Regions from separate parts of the Pannonibacter sp. genome, predicted to be linked through region 2. Evidence: predicted binding sites of a transcription regulator. Region 2 holds the regulator's gene; each other region holds the start of a gene.
What was found. The regulator PhoB, encoded in region 2, activates phosphate uptake and scavenging genes when phosphate is short. The targets are predictions, from matches to a motif close to TGTCATNNANCTGTCAT.
Positions count from the first base shown of each region.

Region 1: a site for PhoB is predicted at 2,527-2,543, ahead of ACTIFE_RS13795 (UDP-2,3-diacylglucosamine diphosphatase). Genes of this name have one in related genera too.
Region 3: a site for PhoB is predicted at 2,714-2,730, ahead of ugpB (sn-glycerol-3-phosphate ABC transporter substrate-binding protein UgpB). Genes of this name have one in related genera too.
Region 4: a site for PhoB is predicted at 2,622-2,638, ahead of ACTIFE_RS12690 (esterase-like activity of phytase family protein). Genes of this name have one in related genera too.

Region 1 covers NZ_JBHYDX010000018.1:52,682-57,297, reverse strand. Annotated here, with positions in the region: gene ACTIFE_RS13805 (threonine ammonia-lyase) at 1-553, opposite strand, end outside; gene ACTIFE_RS13800 (glycosyltransferase family 4 protein) at 620-1,681, opposite strand; gene ACTIFE_RS13795 (UDP-2,3-diacylglucosamine diphosphatase) at 1,678-2,481, opposite strand; gene ACTIFE_RS13790 (OmpP1/FadL family transporter) at 2,879-4,189, opposite strand.
Region 2 covers NZ_JBHYDX010000006.1:75,637-80,252, forward strand. Annotated here, with positions in the region: gene pstA (phosphate ABC transporter permease PstA) at 1-320, shown strand, start outside; gene pstB (phosphate ABC transporter ATP-binding protein PstB) at 335-1,132, shown strand; gene phoU (phosphate signaling complex protein PhoU) at 1,168-1,878, shown strand; gene phoB (phosphate regulon transcriptional regulator PhoB) at 1,914-2,612, shown strand; gene ACTIFE_RS06025 (GcrA family cell cycle regulator) at 2,779-3,318, opposite strand; gene ACTIFE_RS06030 (aspartate aminotransferase family protein) at 3,749-4,616, shown strand, end outside.
Region 3 covers NZ_JBHYDX010000046.1:775-5,390, forward strand. Annotated here, with positions in the region: gene ugpE (sn-glycerol-3-phosphate ABC transporter permease UgpE) at 1-260, opposite strand, end outside; gene ugpA (sn-glycerol-3-phosphate ABC transporter permease UgpA) at 273-1,157, opposite strand; gene ugpB (sn-glycerol-3-phosphate ABC transporter substrate-binding protein UgpB) at 1,250-2,578, opposite strand; gene ACTIFE_RS20320 (extracellular solute-binding protein) at 3,095-4,405, shown strand; gene ACTIFE_RS20325 (ABC transporter permease subunit) at 4,523-4,616, shown strand, end outside.
Region 4 covers NZ_JBHYDX010000016.1:62,636-67,251, forward strand. Annotated here, with positions in the region: gene ACTIFE_RS12680 (aspartate-semialdehyde dehydrogenase) at 1-825, opposite strand, end outside; gene ACTIFE_RS12685 (multidrug effflux MFS transporter) at 1,156-2,355, opposite strand; gene ACTIFE_RS12690 (esterase-like activity of phytase family protein) at 2,719-4,616, shown strand, end outside.

The sequences.
Region 1 (4,616 bases), on a different contig from region 2:
CGCCTGTGCAGGCCACGACCACGTCCGGCACCAACCCCAGCGCCCTCGCCTGCGCACCGATCTCGAGACCGACGGTTCCCTGCCCGGAAATGACGCCGGCATCATTGTAGGGATGCACGAACGTGGCCCCGGTCCGTTCGCAGATGTCCGAGGCAATCGCATCCCGGTCATCCACACCCCGGCGATAGGTGATCACCTGTGCGCCATAGTCCCGCGTCCGCTGCAGTTTGATGGACGGTGCGTCGTCAGGCATCACAATCGTCGCCGCAAGCCCAAGGATGCGGGCGGCTTCTGCAACGCCTTGCGCATGATTGCCTGAGGAACAAGCCACAACACCGGACGACCGCTGATCGAAAGGGATCATCGACAGACGATTGAAAGCACCGCGAAACTTGAAGGATCCGGTGCGCTGCAGAACTTCAGGCTTCACCAGAACAGGACGCCCCGCCGCCGCATCAAGCACAGGGAACCGCAACAGCGGGGTCACAACCGCGTGGCCTGCAAGCCGGTCACGGGCCGCAAGCACAGTCTCGTAGCTCGGCAGGTCCAACATCTGAGGGGTCTCCGTTGCGCTGTTCAGCGGTAGCAGCAAGGTGCCCCCTTCACAAGCGGCCCGGTGCTATTCAGCTGCAGCCGATGTATCCGCTGCAGAGCTGTGCCCAGCGATCTGCCTTGCATGGGCCAGTTCGGCGTTCTCGAGAAACTGGCGAGAACTGTTGGCCCAGGAGTAGCCCTGCGCCACCTGGCGGCAGTAATCCCGTGGAATATCAAGGGCTGCAAGGGCCGCCTCGCGCAGGTCGTGCGAGAGAACCCCTGCCCCGCTCTCACCGATCACATCCAGCGGGCCCATCACGGGATAGGCTGCGACAGGGACACCGCAGGCCAGCGCCTCAAGCAGGACATTGCCGAAGGTATCCGTCAGCGACGGAAAGACGAAAACATCGGCTGCAGCATAGTGGCGAGCCAGATCCTCACCAACCTTGGCGCCGGTAAACAGCACATCCGGATAGGCCTTGCGCAACGGTTCCAGCTGCGGCCCCTCGCCGACCACGACCTTGCTGCCCGGAAGATCCAGATCCAGGAACGCGGTGATATTCTTCTCGACCGCAACGCGCCCGACATTCATGAAGATCGGCCGCGGCAAATCCTCCGGCAGGACATTGCCTTCGAAGGGCCGGAACACGGCATCATCAACCCCGCGCGACCAGCGCATCAGGTTGGTGAAGCCCCTCGCAGTCAGATCGTCGTCCAGCGATCGGGTCGCTACCATGCACCCCTGCCCGGCATTGTGGAACCGGCGCAGCCAACCATAAGTCCAGTCAAGAGGCACAGGCAGGCGCGCAGAGAGATACTCGGGAAACCGGGTGTGGTAGCTCGTCGTGAAGATTTGCCCGGTCTTTAACGCGGCACGACGGGCAAGAATGCCAAGCGGCCCCTCCGTGGCGATGTGGAGATGATCGCAATTGAACTTGCGCATCAGCGACCGAACCCGCCCCGGTGTCGTCAACGATAGGCGAATTTCCGGGTAAGTCGGGCACGGCAGCGTACGGAACAATTGCGGCGTCAGAAACTCGACACGCACGCCCATCCGCTGCAGCTCTTCGGCTGTGCGTTCGAGCGAGCGGACCACACCATTGATTTGCGGATGCCAGGCATCCGTCACGATGAGAACGGAGGTCATGCCGCGACGGGCTGCTCCTGGGCCGCCTCGTCCGAGGTTTCCAGCTTCGCGTGTTCCACCCATCGGATCACCTCGAAGGTCCCGTCATGATGCTCGGCAACGGCCGTGCAGCTCTCAACCCAGTCACCGGTATTGATATAGTGGATGCCATGGGTCATGTGGCTCGCCGCATGGTGAATGTGCCCGCAGATCACGCCATGGGTCCCCTGGCGCCTGGCTTCATCCGACAGGGCTTCTTCAAAACGACCAATGAAGCTGACCGCATTCTTGACCTTCAGCTTCGCCCAGGCCGACAGCGACCAATAGGTGAGGCCAAGCCGGCGACGCATGAAATTCAGCGTCGTATTCAGGCCAAGCGCGGCGACATAGGCCTTATCCCCGAAAAAGGCGAGCCACTTCGCGTGGCGGATGACGACGTCGAACTGGTCGCCATGGATGACAAGATATTCGCGCCCGTCCGCAGCGGTATGAACCACGCTGTCGGCGACCTCGACGCCGCCGAAATGCGTGCCAAGGAAGTCGCGCAGGAACTCATCGTGATTGCCGGGGATATAGAAAATCCGCGCACCCTTGCGGGCCTTGCGCAGGATCTTCTGGATCACGTCATTATGCGCCTGCGGCCAATACCAGGCGCGCTTCAGGCGCCAGCCATCAACGATGTCCCCAACCAGATAGACGGTCTCGGCATCATTGTACTTGAGGAAATCAAGTAAGAGGTCAGCCTGGCAGCCGCGGGTTCCGAGATGAACATCGGAAATGAACAAAGCCCGATAGTGCCGCGCTTCCGGTCGCGCTGTCATCGTCCGCACTCCACGTCAAGGACGAGGCTCTTAGACGCGATTCAGGTATCAGGAATATGACAGAGAGCGGAATGCGGCGGTTTCCGTCGGCCCGATTGACTAAATCCCTGAAAAGAAACGGCGCTTTATGACAGCATGCTTAACGCCACCATGGCCTTCATGACACCGCAGACAACAAAAAAAGCCGACGCGATGCGCCGGCTTTGAGCTTGATGACAAACCTCGACCCCACTGCCGTCATCCCGGCCAAGCGTAGCGCTGAGCCGGGACCGGAGAGACCTTGGCACTCCGGTCCCGGATCTTCGCTTCGCTGCGTCCGGGATGACCAAAGAGGGTTTGTCAGCAGTCTGAAAGCCGACGCGATGCGCCGGCTTTCTTTTACTTCAGAGCAGACATGTCAGAGCTTGCCACCCCAGCGATAGCGGAAGGCTGCCGTAAAGATGTTGACATTTGCATCGACATTCGCGGTCAGGCGACCAACGCCCGGGTTGTAGTCCTGATGCCCGGGGCCGATGTCGATCTTGGTCTTCTCCGGAATGATGTGCGTGTAGCCGAGATCCAGGGACATGTTTTCCATGACCTTGTAGCTCAGACCGGCCGAAAGCCAGTAACGGTTGTTGTCTGGCAGGCGAGCTGAACGGATCTTGTCGTCGATCGGGGACAGTTCATAGGCAAGGCCGGCGCGCAACGTCAGCTTTTCATTGTAGTCGTACTCGCCGCCAACGGCAAAGAACCAACCGTCATTGTAGTTAAACTTGAGATCCGGCGTTGCCGTGGTGCCAGACTTCGGCTTGGTGTGAATGGTGCCAAGACGGCTCCAGTTGGTCCACTCGACGGTGCCGGCAACCCGGAACGCATCCGACACCCGCTGCTTGACAGAGAAGGTGACCATTTCAGGGGTCATCGTCGACGCAGTGATGCCTGTGGTCATCGCCGGGAACGGCGTGCCGGAGGGAAGCGCCACGCCGGCCGGCTGGATGTATTTGCCGTCAAGCTCGTGCGACACAGCCGAACGGAAGCCGAGGCCGAACTCGGTGCCCTCCATCGGCTTGACCGTTACACCCGCCGTCACGCCAAATCCGATATCGCTGCCCTTCACTTCGGCCGTCTGCGCCGTCGAAGACAGCGGGAAAGCCGATTTCAGGCGAACCTGCAGATACTGGATCTGGAGGCCGGCGCCGACCGAGATCATGTCGTTGATGCGGTAGCCGACGGTTGGGGTGAAATTGACCGAGAACACTTCCGACGAGCGGTTGTACCACTTGCCGGACCAGTCCGGGCTCGGCTTGGTCGCCAGACCGAACGGTGCGGTGATCGACATGCCGACGAACAGGTCATCATTGACCTTGTAGGCATTGTAGCTGGCCGGAATCCAGGCATCGGAGCCGATGTCGCCGGTTTTGCCAGAACCCGAACCGATCCACGGAATAGACCCCTTGGTGAAGGTCGCATCCAGATCCGCGCTCGGCACGATGAACGAGTTGTGGGATTCGAAGGTGATCCCCTCGCCTGCGCCGGTGATCGTCGCCGGGTTCCAGAACATCGACGAGATGCTCGGGCCGGTGGTGCCGTTGCCGGCGAAAGACATGCCCTGGTAGTAAGCGCTCTGCTCCCGCAGCGCGAAGCCGCCCGCCTGGGCCTGTCCGGCCACCGCGATCAGGCTCAGCGCCGAGCCGCACAGAGCAGCAGCCTTGAGTGCACGGTTCATATTCAAGTTCCCTCCCAAAAACATTCGTGTCCGCTCTGCCTAGCTTTCACGATTGCAAGGAGGATCAGTAAAACACGAGACAAGTGCAATTGCCAAAATCAGCAGTGCGCGGGCAGGCCTAGTCATGTTGCAGCGCAAAAATGACGGGAACTTAACCGCATTCCCCAACGTCACCCCTGCCGATAACGTCGTTTTCTTCTGCTTCACCCTGTTTCCTGCAACGCCCAGACTCTCAACTCGCACCTTGCCTAATTTTTGAGCAAATTCGCAGCTCCACAGAACGGACATATTTTCGTCACTTGCGTTGCTGAACTGCAACAGGTCGGGCAGCAATCCCTGGTCGATGGGGGGGCGCCCGCCCTTGGCGAAGTCCGCCCGGAAACAGGGAGTATCCCGCTTTCCGACGGGAGACGGCACCCGGTTCCGG
Region 2 (4,616 bases):
TCTTCCATCACGTGCTGCCGCTGGCTGCCCCTGGCATCCTGACCGGGACGATTATCGGTCTGGCACAGGCGCTCGGCGAAACCGCTCCGCTGTTGCTCATCGGCATGGTGTCGTTCGTCCGAAGCTTCCCGGGTGCCCCGCCTGAAGGCTTCCTTGATCCGGCCGCAGCCCTGCCGGTGCAGGTCTATAACTGGACGCAGCGTGGTGACCCCGCCTTCGTGGAGCGAGCCTCCGGCGCGATTATCGTCCTGCTGATATTCCTTGTTGTCATGAACCTGGTCGCGATCGTCCTGCGTCGCCGCTTTGAACGCCGTTGGTAAGAAGGGGACATCCGATGAACGTTTCTGTAAATCTGGAGAATGATGTGGACCTCGCCCAGCACAAGATCGTCGCGAACAACGTTCAGGTCTATTACGGCGAAAAGCACGCCATCAAGGACGTGAACATCAACATTCAACCGTGTTCCGTAACGGCTTTCATCGGCCCGTCGGGCTGTGGCAAGTCGACATTCCTGCGGACGCTGAACCGCATGAATGACACGATCGACATCTGCCGTGTCGAAGGCAATATCTCCATCGACGGCGAAAACATCTATGATCCGCGCGTTGACCCGGTCCAACTGCGGGCCAAGGTCGGCATGGTGTTCCAGAAGCCGAACCCGTTCCCGAAGTCGATCTATGAAAACGTCGCCTACGGCCCGCGTATTCATGGCCTGACCCGGACCAAGGCCGAACTGGACGAAGTTGTCTCGGCCAGCCTGCAGAAGGCAGGCCTCTGGAACGAGGTGAAGGATCGCCTTGATGAAGGTGGTACGGGCCTGTCCGGTGGCCAGCAGCAGCGCCTCTGCATCGCCCGCGCCATTGCCGTGAGCCCGGAAGTGATCCTGATGGACGAGCCCTGCTCGGCGCTGGATCCGATTGCGACGGCGAAGGTGGAAGAGCTCATCGATGAGTTGCGCGCGAACTACACCATTGTGATCGTGACCCACTCGATGCAGCAGGCCGCCCGCGTGTCCCAGCGCACCGCGTTCTTCCACCTTGGCAATCTTGTCGAGGAAGGCGCAACGCAGGACATCTTCACGAACCCGCAGGACAAGCGTACGCAGGACTATATCACTGGCCGTTTCGGCTGAGTCCTCTGGTCCTCCAACGCGAGAAGGATTTGAACATGTCCGAGCATACCGTCAGTTCCTATGATGAAGAACTGCGCGCGCTGGCCGGCCGGGTCGCCGAGATGGGCGGCCTTGCCGAAGCGCTGGTGAATGACGCCGTGACAGCGCTGCTGTCGCAGGATCTGGAGAAAGCGCACAAGACGATCCTGCAGGACGCCCGTCTCGACGAGTTGCAGCAGGAAATCGAAGCCAAGTTCATCCGCATCGTCGCCCTGCGCCAGCCGATGGGCCAGGACCTGCGCGAGATCATGGCGGCCGGACGTATCGCCAACGACCTTGAGCGCGTCGGCGATCTGGCCAAGAACATCGCCAAGCGCGTCATCGCCATCGATGGCGACTTCAACTCGAAGAAGGCCGCTTTCGGCGTCGAGCACATGGCTGAGCTGGCGCTGAACCAGCTGAAGGCAGTTCTGGATGCCTACACCAGTCACGACGCCGTGGCGGCACAGACCGTTCGCGAACGCGATGACGAGGTGGATGCAATCTACACCTCGCTGTTCCGGGAACTCTTGACATACATGATGGAAGATCCGCGCAAGATCACCCAGTGCGCGCATCTCCTGTTCTGCGCCAAGAACATCGAGCGCATCGGCGATCACGCGACCAACATTGCGGAAAACGTCTACTTCATGGTCACCGGCAACCAGTTGCTGGAAGCCCGCCGCAAGATCGACGAAACCGGCCTTGCCGATCTCGAGAATGCCTGACGCGGGTCCCCGCGTCTGTTTGCTGGAGCGTGTGAATGCCTAAGGTTCTGATCGTTGAAGACGAAGAGCCCTTGAGCCTGTTGTTGCGTTACAACCTGGAAGCTGAAGGTTACTCCGTCGAGTCCTGTGCTCGCGGGGATGAAGCTGAAATCCGGCTGCGCGAAAGCCAGCCGGACCTGCTGCTTCTCGACTGGATGCTGCCGGGCCTGTCGGGCATCGAACTTTGCCGACGTCTACGTGCCCGAGCGGAAACCGAGCGTCTTCCTGTGATCATGCTCACGGCCCGCGGTGAGGAAGCCGAGCGTATCCGTGGTCTTGCGACGGGCGCGGACGACTATGTGGTCAAGCCGTTCTCGATCCCGGAACTGATGGCGCGTGTTCGGGCGATCCTCCGCCGCGCCCGTCCGGAGGTGGTCTCGACCATGCTCCGCGCCGGTGACATCGAGCTGGACCGCGAGACGCATCGGGTCCGCCGCAACGGCAAGGAAATCCATCTCGGCCCGACCGAGTTCCGGTTGCTCGAGTTCCTGATGACCTCGCCTGGCCGCGTCTTTTCCCGTGAGCAATTGCTCGATGGCGTCTGGGGCCATGATGTGTATGTGGACGAGCGGACGGTGGATGTGCACGTCGGCCGTTTGCGCAAGGCCATAAACAGGGGCAAGGTGAAAGACCCGATCCGCACGGTGCGCGGCGCAGGCTACGCCTTCAACGACCAGTTCGCGGTTGCCATCTGATCAACCCGGCCAGTGCCTTGATCCGAGAAAGCCCGTCACGTGCGGGCTTTTTGCTGTGTGCGGCGTTTTTCGCAGGAGATGAAAAAGGCCCGCCGGGCGATCGCTCCGGCGGGCCTTAACCTGGGCGAGGGGACCACAGACTGGTTGGCCCCCTCTGAGATCTGTATCAGGCGCGAGCGAGTTGCTTGCGGTCCTTGTCGCGCCGGCGATCATTGACCGGCTGATAGGCGATGCGGCAGTGATGCGCGCAATAAGGCACGCCAGGATCAGAGTGGCGACCGCAAAAGTAGAAGTCCTGGGTGCTTGGATCGCCAATCGGCCACTTGCAGGTGCGTTCGGTCAGGGTCAGGATTGTTGCCCGCTCGGTGATCGGAACGACTTCTGCCATCGGTTCCACCTGCGGCTCGACGTCGAGCGCGGCTTCTTCCATGGGTTCCATTTTCAAGGCCGTTGCCCCGCGGCTCTGCGCCACCGGTGCCTGTGCCGGACGTGGCGCAGACGGCGCAGCACTTGCGGGTGTGCGGGCCCGCCGCGGCTTCGCCGTCGGCGCAACCGCCTTGGCGCGTCCGGACAGTCCAAGCCGATGCACCTTGCCGATCACCGCATTGCGCGTGATCCCGCCGAGTTCGGCAGCAATCTGGCTCGCGCTCAGGCCATCCGACCAGAGCTTCTTCAGCAGTTCCACGCGTTCGTCAGTCCAGCTCATCCGTCACACCCCGCCGTTTCCGGCTGTAGATTGTAAATTTAGGCAGTAACCAGTTGTTAAGGCGCGCATGCTCCGCGCCCAACGTGGCATATCCAGTATGATTTGGTGATCTACAGCACGAGATGTCGTATCCGACAGACAGGACAGTACAATGGCGGCCAAAAGCGAGGCAAGGAGACGGGGCACATGAACCGGGGACGAAACGACTTTTCCCCAGATAACGCCGCCCCCAGTCCGCGACACTCGGCAGTGGCGGATTCGCGCCAATTGCATTGACAGGCGCAGCGTTGGGCGGTGTATAAACGTCGCTCGTTTCTTGTGCCGCCTGTCACGGGCGGCACAGTCCGTTTTGGCATCCCAATACGTATCCCTGAACCGGAGAGGTTTTCCGGGGCAAGTAGCCCCGACCCCCGCATGAGGAGTTGAGCATATGACGGCGTCGGCACTTTTCGGCACCTACGCTCGGGCGGAACTTGATTTCGTCCGTGGAGAAGGCGTGTGGCTGGAGACGTCGGATGGCCGCCGATTTCTCGACTGTGGTTCAGGTATTGCCGTAAATGCCCTCGGTCATTCACATCCCCATCTTGTCGCTGCCCTGAAAGATCAGGCGGACAAGCTCTGGCATGTCTCCAACCTGTACCAGATGCAGGGTCAGGAGAAGCTGGGACGGCGGCTGACGGAGGCGACTTTCGCAGATCGGGTGTTCTTTACCAACTCCGGCGCCGAGGCGATGGAGGCCTGCTTCAAGACGGCGCGTCGTTTCCATTATGCCAATGGCCATCCGGAACGGATCGACATCATTACCTTCGAAGGCGCCTTCCATGGCCGTACCATCGCGACCATCGCAGCCGGCGGCCAGGCAAAGTACCTTGAAGGCTTCGGGCCGAAGGCTCCCGGGTTCCTGCAGGTTCCCGCTGGCGACCTCGACGCGCTGAAGGCCGTCATCGGTCCGACCACGGCTGCGCTCTGCATCGAGCCGGTGCAGGGGGAGGGCGGCATTCGCGAGATCCCGGCCGAGTTCCTGCGCAAGCTGCGTGAGATCTGCGACGAGGAAGGCATCCTGCTGATCTTCGACGAGATCCAGACGGGCGTTGGACGGACGGGCAAGCTGTTCGCCTATGAATGGTCTGGCATCCATCCGGATCTGATGGGCGTTGCCAAGGGCATTGGCGGCGGTTTCCCCATGGGGGCCTGCCTTGCCACCGAAGCCGCATCCGCCTGTATGGTGCCGGGCACTCACGGCACCACCTTCGGCGGCAATCCGCTGGCGATGGCCGTCGGCAATGCCGTGCTTGACG
Region 3 (4,616 bases), on a different contig from region 2:
ATCAACGCCATCACCAGCGAATTCAGCATCATCGGCCCAAGCGGCGGGGCGCCGGAGGTGCTGGCCCCGGTCGTCAGCAGGTCCCAATAGGTCTGCAGCGCATGAGGACCGGGGACGAGCGGGATGAGGCCGGACATGAATTCATCCGGCGCCCGCGTCGAAGCGATCAGCGCGACATAGACCGGAAACGCGACGATGATGACGCCGAGAATCAGGACAAGATGCGCGAGGGCAGTGAGCCAGGGTTTGTTTTCGACCATGACGGACTTGTCCTAGTAAGCCACGCGCCGCTCGACATAGCGGAACTGGACGAAGGTGAGCAGGATGACGATGGCCATCAGGATGACAGACTGTGCTGCGGACGAGCCAAGGTTGAGGCCGATGAAACCGTCGGAATAGACTTTGTAGACCAGGATGTTGGTCGACTGCGCCGGGCCGCCTTCTGTGGTGGCGTGGATGATGCCGAAGGTATCGAACATGGCGTAGACAACGTTCACGACCATCAGGAAGAATGAGGTCGGAGACAGCAGCGGCAGCGTGATCGTGAAGAAGCGCTTGAACGGCCCGGCACCGTCGATGGCAGCAGCTTCGCGCAGCGACAACGGGATCGACTGCAGCCCGGCCAGAAAGAAGATGAAATTGTAGGAGATCTGCTTCCAGCTCGCGGCAACGACGACAAGGATCATTGCATCGGTGCTGTTCAGCGAATGATTCCAGTCATAGCCCAGTTGTTCCATGATGAACGGCAGGATGCCGATGGTCGGGTTGAACAGGAACCACCACAGCACACCGGCGATCGCCGGGGCGACGGCGTAGGGCCACAGCAACAGCGTGGTGTAACCGCTGGCGCCCTTGATCAGCCGATCGACGCAGACGGCAAGCAGCAGGGCCAGCCCGAGGGACAGCGCGGCGACGCAAATCGAGAAGACCAGGGTAACCTGAAGCGAGTTCAGGTAGTTCGGGTCGTCGAGCAGCACAGTGTAGTTGGCAAGGCCGACAAATGTCGTCTTGAAGCCGAAGGCATCCTCGCGCAGGAACGATTGCCAGATCGCCTGGCCGGCGGGCCAGAAGAAAAAGATACCCGTGATTGCGAGCTGAGGCGCCAGCAGGAAATACGGCAGAACCTTGTTGGGGAAGATCGTGCGTTTGGTTTGCATCAGGGACACCTGGTCGCGCGACGGACAGAAAGACCCACGTCCCGGCGACCTGAAAGGCGACCGGGACGTGGGCGATTTGGATCCTTTAGGGATCAGTTGGCGTTGGCCGCCTCGAATTCACGCAGCAGCACGTTGCCGCGCTTGTCGAGGTCGCCCAGGGCGACTTCGGCGGTCTTGGCACCGCTCAGGACCTGCTGGAACTCTTCGTCGATGATGTCACGGATCTGCACGTAGCTGCCGAAACGAAGACCCTTGGAGTTGGCCGTCGGCTCGTTCAGCGTCATCTGCTTGATCGACACGTCAGCACCCGGGTTCTTTTCGTAGAAGCCCTGCTGCTGGCTGAGGTCATAGGCAGCCTGGGTGATCGGCAGGTAGCCGGTGTCCTGGTGCCACTGAGCCTGGACTTCCGGCGAGGACAGATAGGTGAAGAAGTTGGCTACGCCCTTGTATTCTTCGTCCTTCTTGCCCTGCAGCACCCACAGGGTTGCACCGCCGATGATCGAGTTCTGCGGCTTGACGTCTGCATAGTGCGGCAGCATCGTGATACCGACCTCGAAGTCCTTCGCATTGGCCAGAACGCCAGCGCGCGAGGCGGAGGAGTTCATGTACATGGCGCATTCCTGCGAGTAGAACTTCGGCGGAGCGTCGTTGCCGCCACCCTTGCCGCCGTACTGGAAGATGCCGGCGTCCTGCCAGGTCTTCAGGTTGGCCCAGTGCTTGGCAACAAGCGGATTGTTGTAGGTCAGTTCGGTCTTCAGACCACCAAAGCCGTTCTCGAGCGTGCCGATCTGCTGGTTATGCCAAGCGGACAGGTTTTCGGTCTGGACCCAGGAAACCCAGCCTGTGGTGAAGCCGCACTTGGCCGCGCCGGATTCCATGATCTTCTTGGAGAAGGATTCCATCTCTTCCCAGGTCTTCGGCGGCGTGTTGGCGTCAAGGCCAGCCTTGGTGAAGACGTCCTTGTTGTAATACAGGACCGGCGTCGAGGAATTGAACGGCATGGAGAGCATGTTGCCCTCGGTGTCGGTGTAGTAGCCAACGACGGACGGCAGGAATGCCTTCGGGTCGAACGGCTCGCCGGCGTTCTTCATCAGTTCATAAACCGGATAGACGGCGCCCTTGGCGGCCATCATGGTGCCGGTGCCGACTTCGAAAACCTGCACGATGTGCGGCTGCTGGCCAGCGCGGAAGGCGGCGATGGCAGCGGTCAGGGTCTCCGGATAGGTGCCCTTGAACACCGGAACGACCTTATAGTCGCTCTGGGTTTCGTTGTACTTGGTCGCGATTGCTTCCAGCTTGGCGCCGAGTTCGCCACCCATGGCATGCCACCAGGTGATTTCGGTTGCGGCGAAAGCTGCGGTCGAAGTGCCAGCCATTGCCGCTGCGGCGACGAGGCTGGCCAGAAGATGACGTTTAGCCATTGTGTTTCCTGCTCCCAGTTGCGGGGCCGTCCGGCCCGGACAGCGCTTGGAACCGGGCATTCAGCCAGAAAGCTGAAAGCCCTGCTTGCCCCTGCGCTGCTTATTGTTTTCATATGAACTGCGCATGTCGTTCATATGAAAGTTGTACGACAATTCAATGACGGCGACAATGCCCTCGCTGCACCAGTTGCATCATGCAACGCAGCAAAGCCAACGAATTCCGCGCATTCGCGATCGCTTGCCATCAAGATTCCAGTATATTCCATCGTATTCCATCGTCACATTCAGGCAACGCACTTTATATTACAGCGCCATCCGCGAGCTTGAACATGGGGTCAATGCGTCATGTAACTGTCGCCAAAGTTTCGCGCGGGCGACATCATGGTTTCATATGAAAACACTACCCAAAGCCGGCTTGATCCTTCTGCCGCCTGCGGGAGGCAGATCCAGACTGCAGGCTCATTCGCGCATGCAACGCCCGACCATCCCGGGCCCGATCCACTCAAGGAGTGTCCCATGTCGTTCCGCACCCTCGTCGCTGGCGCCGTCGCCGCGGCCGCCCTTCTCAGCGCCTCCGCGCCGGCCTTTGCCGCCACCCAGATTTCTTGGTGGCATGGCATGGGCGGCCGCAACGGCGAAATCATCAATGAACTGGCCACCAAGTTCAACGCAGCCCAGTCCGCTTGCGCGCTGACCCCGGTTTCCAAGGGCACCTACGAGGAAGCCCTCGCTTCGGGCATCGCTGCCTTCCGCTCCGGCCAGCAGCCGAACATCCTGCAGGTGTTCGATGCCGGTGCCGCCACCATCATCAACGCCAAGGGCGCGACGGTTGCTGCCGAGGACCTGATCCGCGAAGCCGGTTATCCGTTCAAGGCCGAAGACTTCATCCAGGGCGTGCGTCATTTCTACGCCGACAAGGATGGCAAATTCATCGGCATGCCGTTCAACTCCTCCGCTCCGATCATGTATTTCAACACCGACGCTCTGAAGAAGGCCGGTGTCGAAGCTCCGAAGACCTGGGAAGAGTTCGAAGCCATCGCTCCGAAGCTGAAAGCTGCCGGCTACATCCCGCTGGTGCAGTCGCACCTGCCGTGGGAAATGGTCGAGAATTTCCACTCCCGCAACAACCTGCCGTTTGCCAACAACAACAACGGCTTCGACGGTGCGGAAGGCGCAAAGCTGACCGTCAACTCCCCCGAACAGCGCAAGATGTTCGAGAAGCTGGTCGAGTGGAAGCAGGCTGACCTGTTCGGCTTCTACGGCGCAGGCTGGAACGAGAACCAGAAGCCGTTCGAAGAGGGCAAGGTTGCCCTGTGGATCGGTTCGTCGGGCTCCTTCGGCGGCCTGCAGCAGACGGCCACCATGCCGTTCGGCGCAACGTTCCTGCCCTACTGGGAAGGCATCAAGGGCGCTGGCACCAACTCCTTCATCGGCGGCGCGGCCCTGTTCGCCATGGCCGGCAAGCCGGCTGAAGAGAACAAGTGTTCGGCCGACTTCTTCCAGTTCCTGACCTCGCCTGAGATCCAGTACTGGTACCACAAGACCTCCGGCTACGTGCCGATCACCTCGGCCGCCTATGAACTGGCCAAGAAGGACGGCTATTACACCACCACCCCGGCTGCCGAAGTCGGCATCCAGCAGCTGATGCTGCCGGGCGGGGAATGGTCCAAGGGCTATCGCCTCGGCTTCTACCCGCAGATCCGCGACGTCATGAACCGCGAGTTCGGCAAGGTCTTCGCTGGTGAAGTCAAGGTCGAGGACGCCTTCAAGACCATCGAAGAAGAAGCAAACCAGATCCTCTCCCGCTTCGCCAAGACCGCCGGCTGATCTGATCCTGCCACCAAGACAACGGCCGGGCCCTGCCCGGCCGTTCGTCCTCTCGTCCATTTTGCGTCCTGCCGGCCCTCCGAGGCCGGGACGCCCGCCAGATCCGCGAGCCAGCCCATGAAGCGCGCCCAGTTTTCCTCGCCGCTGCTGCCCTATTTCCTGCTCGCCCCGCAGCTGGCCATCATCTTCATCTTCTTCTACTGGCCGTCGG
Region 4 (4,616 bases), on a different contig from region 2:
GTGCTTGTCGATCACAAGGCAGCCCGGAGCCTCGCGCAGGATGTCGCGGGCTTCATCGGCCGTGATCGGACGCTCGAACTCGATGTTGACGCTTTCCGAGTGGCTGATGAACACCGGCACGCGGACGGCCGTGCAGGTCAGCTTGATCTTCGGGTCGAGGATCTTCTTGGTCTCGGCCATCACCTTCCACTCTTCCTTGGTGTAGCCGTCTTCCATGAAGACGTCGATGTGCGGAATGAGGTTGAAGGCGATGCGCTTGGTGAACTTGGTGTTCTCGACCGGGTCGTTGACGAAGATGGCGCGGGTCTGGTTGAACAGCTCTTCCATCGCTTCCTTGCCGGCGCCGGACACCGACTGGTAGGTAGAAACGACAACGCGCTTGATGCCGGCTGCTTCATGCAACGGCTTCAGGGCGACAACGAGCTGGGCCGTCGAGCAGTTCGGGTTGGCGATGATGTTCTTCTTGGTGAAGCCGGTGATGGCATCGGCATTCACTTCCGGAACGATCAGCGGGACGTCCGCGTCGTAGCGCCAGGCGGAGGAGTTGTCGATGACAACGCAGCCCTTGGCACCGATCTTCGGCGCCCACTCCTTGGCGACAGTGCCGCCGGCGGACATGAGGCAGATGTCGGTGTCGGAGAAGTCGTAGTTTTCGAGCGCCTGGACCTTCAGCGTCTTGTCGCCAAAGGATACTTCCGTGCCAAGCGACCGGCGCGAGGCGAGAGCGACGACTTCGTCGGCCGGGAACCCGCGCTCGGCCAGAATGTCCAGCATTTCGCGGCCCACATTGCCCGTGGCGCCAACAATCGCAACCTTGTAACCCATGATCTTGTTCCTCGTCCGTCTCCCCGAGACCTGGCACCGTGAAGTCTCACGCCTGCCTGGCTCTCTGGCACCCCACCATCCCGGGGGAGCGCGGGACGAGAGGCACCATCAACGGGTAGTTTTGGTGGTCGTTTTGGTGAGTTTAGCGGCGGTGACGAGCGTGCGAGCGCGAGCAGCGACGGCGGTTGCCATCGTCATCATGCCCGTCATGTCGGCTGCGTGCCGAATGCTCATAACTCGTCTTTCCTGTCCCAGACCGGGCAAGGTTGTGACCCGGAACCCCCATCTTGTCAATATTTCATTGCGCGGTGCGGGATGGCGACCCGGCCGTCAGGCCGGGGCACTGTGTTTCAGGTCAGGGCCGAGGGTCACTGCGGCGAAGACGAGAGAGAGCACCGAGCACAGCGCGATGGCTGCGACCATCGGGAGAACCGTGCCGTCAAAGAACGGACTGCTCGCCACGATCATCAGTCCGCCAGCCACCATCTGCAGCGTGCCGCCAAGCGAAGAGGCAAGGCCGGCGTTCTCGCCGTGATCGTCGAGTGCCATCACCATGGTGGGAGCAATGACGAGGCCCAAGAAGGCATTGCCGAGGAACAGCAGCGCCATGACCAGCCAGAGGCTGTCATTGCCGAGGGCAACCAGCACCAGCAGCAGGCAGGCCGTTGCGGCAAAGCCGAGCACAGCGAAGAAGGCCGCGCGGGCCATGCCGAAGCGCTGGCCCAAGCCGGCGGCCAACTGTGAGGTAGCAAAGAAGCCGATGGCATTGAGTGCAAAGGCCAGGCTGAAGCCGATGGGCGACAGGCCGTAGTGCGACATGTAGACAAAGGCGGCCGAGGCGATGAAGACGAAGAAGCTCGCCATGCCGAAGCCGCCGATGAAGGTGAGCCCGAGGAAACGGCCATCCTTCAAAAGGTCCAGGCATCCGCGCAGCATTGCGCCGCCACGCAAGGGCACGCGCTTGTCCGGTGCCAGGGTTTCGGGCAGCTGGAACGCGGTCAAAGCCATCGCGACGATGGCGGCGCCCGCCAATGCCAGGAAGATCAGCCGCCAGCTGCCAACCGCGATGATTGCCGATCCGGTCAGCGGGGCGAGCATCGGCGATATGCTGATCACAAGCATGATCAGGGCCATCAGCCGGGTTGCATCTGCGCCGGTGTGCAGGTCGCGGATCACCGCGCGCGGGATCACCATGACTGCAGCGGCGCCAAGCGCCTGAATGAAGCGGCCGACGGTAAGCCAGAGGATATCCGGCGCAAAGGCGCAGACAGCCGAGCCGGCGATGAAGATGACAAGACCGGCATAGATCGGCGGCTTGCGGCCAACCCAGTCGGCCAGCGGGCCATAGACCAGCTGGGCGATGCCGAAGGCGAGGAAGTAGGCGGTGAAGGTGAACTGGGCGGCGGCAATGGTTGTGCCGAGATCGTCGGCGATCTGTGGCAGGGCTGGCAAATAGAGATCCACCGCGAAGGGGCCAACGCAGGCCAGTAGCCCGAGCACGATCGCCGAGCGAGCAAAGCTGATTTGCATGTGTGAGGGTCCGTCAAACGGGGAACAGGCGGGAGCCGAAACGGCCGGTGTCTCATGAAGGGCTAAATGGCCGCGCTTGTCGACCGGAAACCGCAGGCTTCCGCCGTTTTCGTTTGAGGTGTTGCAATGCAACGACTGCCGCTGCGGCGGTTTGCTCTGGCGACAGGCACTTGTATCCCAGGGTCTCATGCGCTCAGGGATCGTTGTTTTTCGCGGTTTTGAAAGCGCGATGTCCCGCGTTGGCTAAACCGGAGATTGTTGCGGCGTGTCACGGAAGATTCATCGGAGTGTCACGTCGGATGCATCAAACCTCAACTAGCGTGCCTCCCGCATTGTAATTTTTCTCACATATTGGAGGCACTCATGGGTTCTCTGCGCGGCCAGCTTCTGGCCAGCCTCAGCTTCCTCGTTGCAACCGCCGGCACAGCCAACGCCGCGGACGCATTCTTCAGCCGTATCGCGACGATGCCCGTCTACAAGACCCTCGGCGAGGGCGTTGATCCGGCGACGCAGACGTCTGCCGAGATCGTGACCGCGACCAAGGACGGCATGACGCTGATCTTCACCGACAGCCCGTCCAGCTCCCTGGTCTTTGTCGACGTCTCCACCGCGTCCGCACCCAAGCCGGCCGGCCGCATCGACATGGGCGGCGAGCCGACCTCCGTTACCACTTCGGCCAAGTTTGCCCTGGCTGGCGTGAACACCAGCGAGAGCTACGTCAAGCCGTCAGGCCATGTTGCTGTTGTCGACCTGGCGACCCAGGCGATTGTCGCCACCTGTGACGTCAAGGGGCAGCCGGACTCGGTCGGGATCTCGCCGGATGGCAAGTTCCTCGCCATTGCGATCGAAAACGAGCGTGACGAAGAGCTGAACAAGGGCGCGCTTCCGCAGATGCCGGCCGGCCATGTCGCGATCCTCGATCTCGACGCCGACGGCAAGCCGGTCAATTGCGACGCCACCCGCATCGTCGAGATGACGGGTCTGGCTGATGTGGCAGGTGAAGATCCGGAGCCGGAATACGTCGCCATCAACGCGGCCAACGTGGCTGTCGTAACGCTGCAGGAAAACAATCATCTCGCCCTGATCGATCTGGCTTCCGGCAAGGTGACGGGGCACTTCTCCGCCGGGACCGCCAGCGCGGAAGCGGTTCCGGTCGCAAAGGGCGTCAGCTCAGACGCCTCGGGCAACACCGAAAACGTCAAGCGCGAGCCGGACGCGGTTGCCTGGCTCGACAATGACCGTTTCATCACCGCCAATGAAGGCGATTATGAAGGCGGTTCGCGTGGCTTCACCATCTTCAATACCAAGGGTGAAGTGCTGTTCGACAGCGGCAACCAGCTGGAACACATCGCCATGGCGCATGGCCACTATCCGGCCAAGCGTGCCTCCAAGAAGGGCAATGAGCCGGAAGGCGTTGCCGTTGGCACCTTTGGCGGTCAGACATACTTCTTCATCAATTCTGAACGCGCCAACATGGTTTCGGTCTACAAGGACACCGGCGCTGCGCCTGAATTCGTGCAGGTGCTGCCGACACACGTCGGTCCGGAAGGGGTCTTGACCATCCCTTCGCGCAACCTGTTCGTGGTTGCAAACGAGGTGGATGATGCGGAAGCTCCGGTGCGCGCCCAGGTCGGTCTCTATGAGTTCGGTGCGGCCAAGCCGGCCTATCCGTCCATCGTGTCGGTGAAGGACCCGGAAACCGGCGCACCGATCGGCTGGGGTGCCTTGTCTGCGCTGGCCGCTGACAAGACCGATCCGAACAAGGTCTATGCCGTCTCCGACAGCTTCTACGACAAGGCCCGCATCTTCACGCTGGACGTGTCCAAGCAGCCGGTCGAGATCGTCTCCTATGTCAACGTCACCGGCGGCACGCCGAAGAAGTTCGACCTGGAAGGCATCGCGCTTGCCAAGGATGGCGGCTTCTGGCTGGCCAGCGAGGGCAACCCGGAAAAGGAAGGCATTCCGCATCTTCTGGTGAAGACGGATGCCAATGGCAAGGTGCTCGAAGAGATCGCCCTGCCGGACGCGGTTGTCGCCCAGTCCAAGCGCTTTGCCTTTGAAGGCGTTGCCGAATTCGAACGCGATGGCAAGACGATGGTGATCGTCGCCGTGCAGCGCGAGTGGGGCGATGACCCGAAGGGCATGGTCAAACTGGCGCTGTACAACCCGGCTGACAAGTCCTGGGGCTTCGTCCATTACCCGCTCGACAAGGCCAAGAGCCCGGCTGGCGGCTGGGTCGGCCTGTCGGAAATCACGCATCT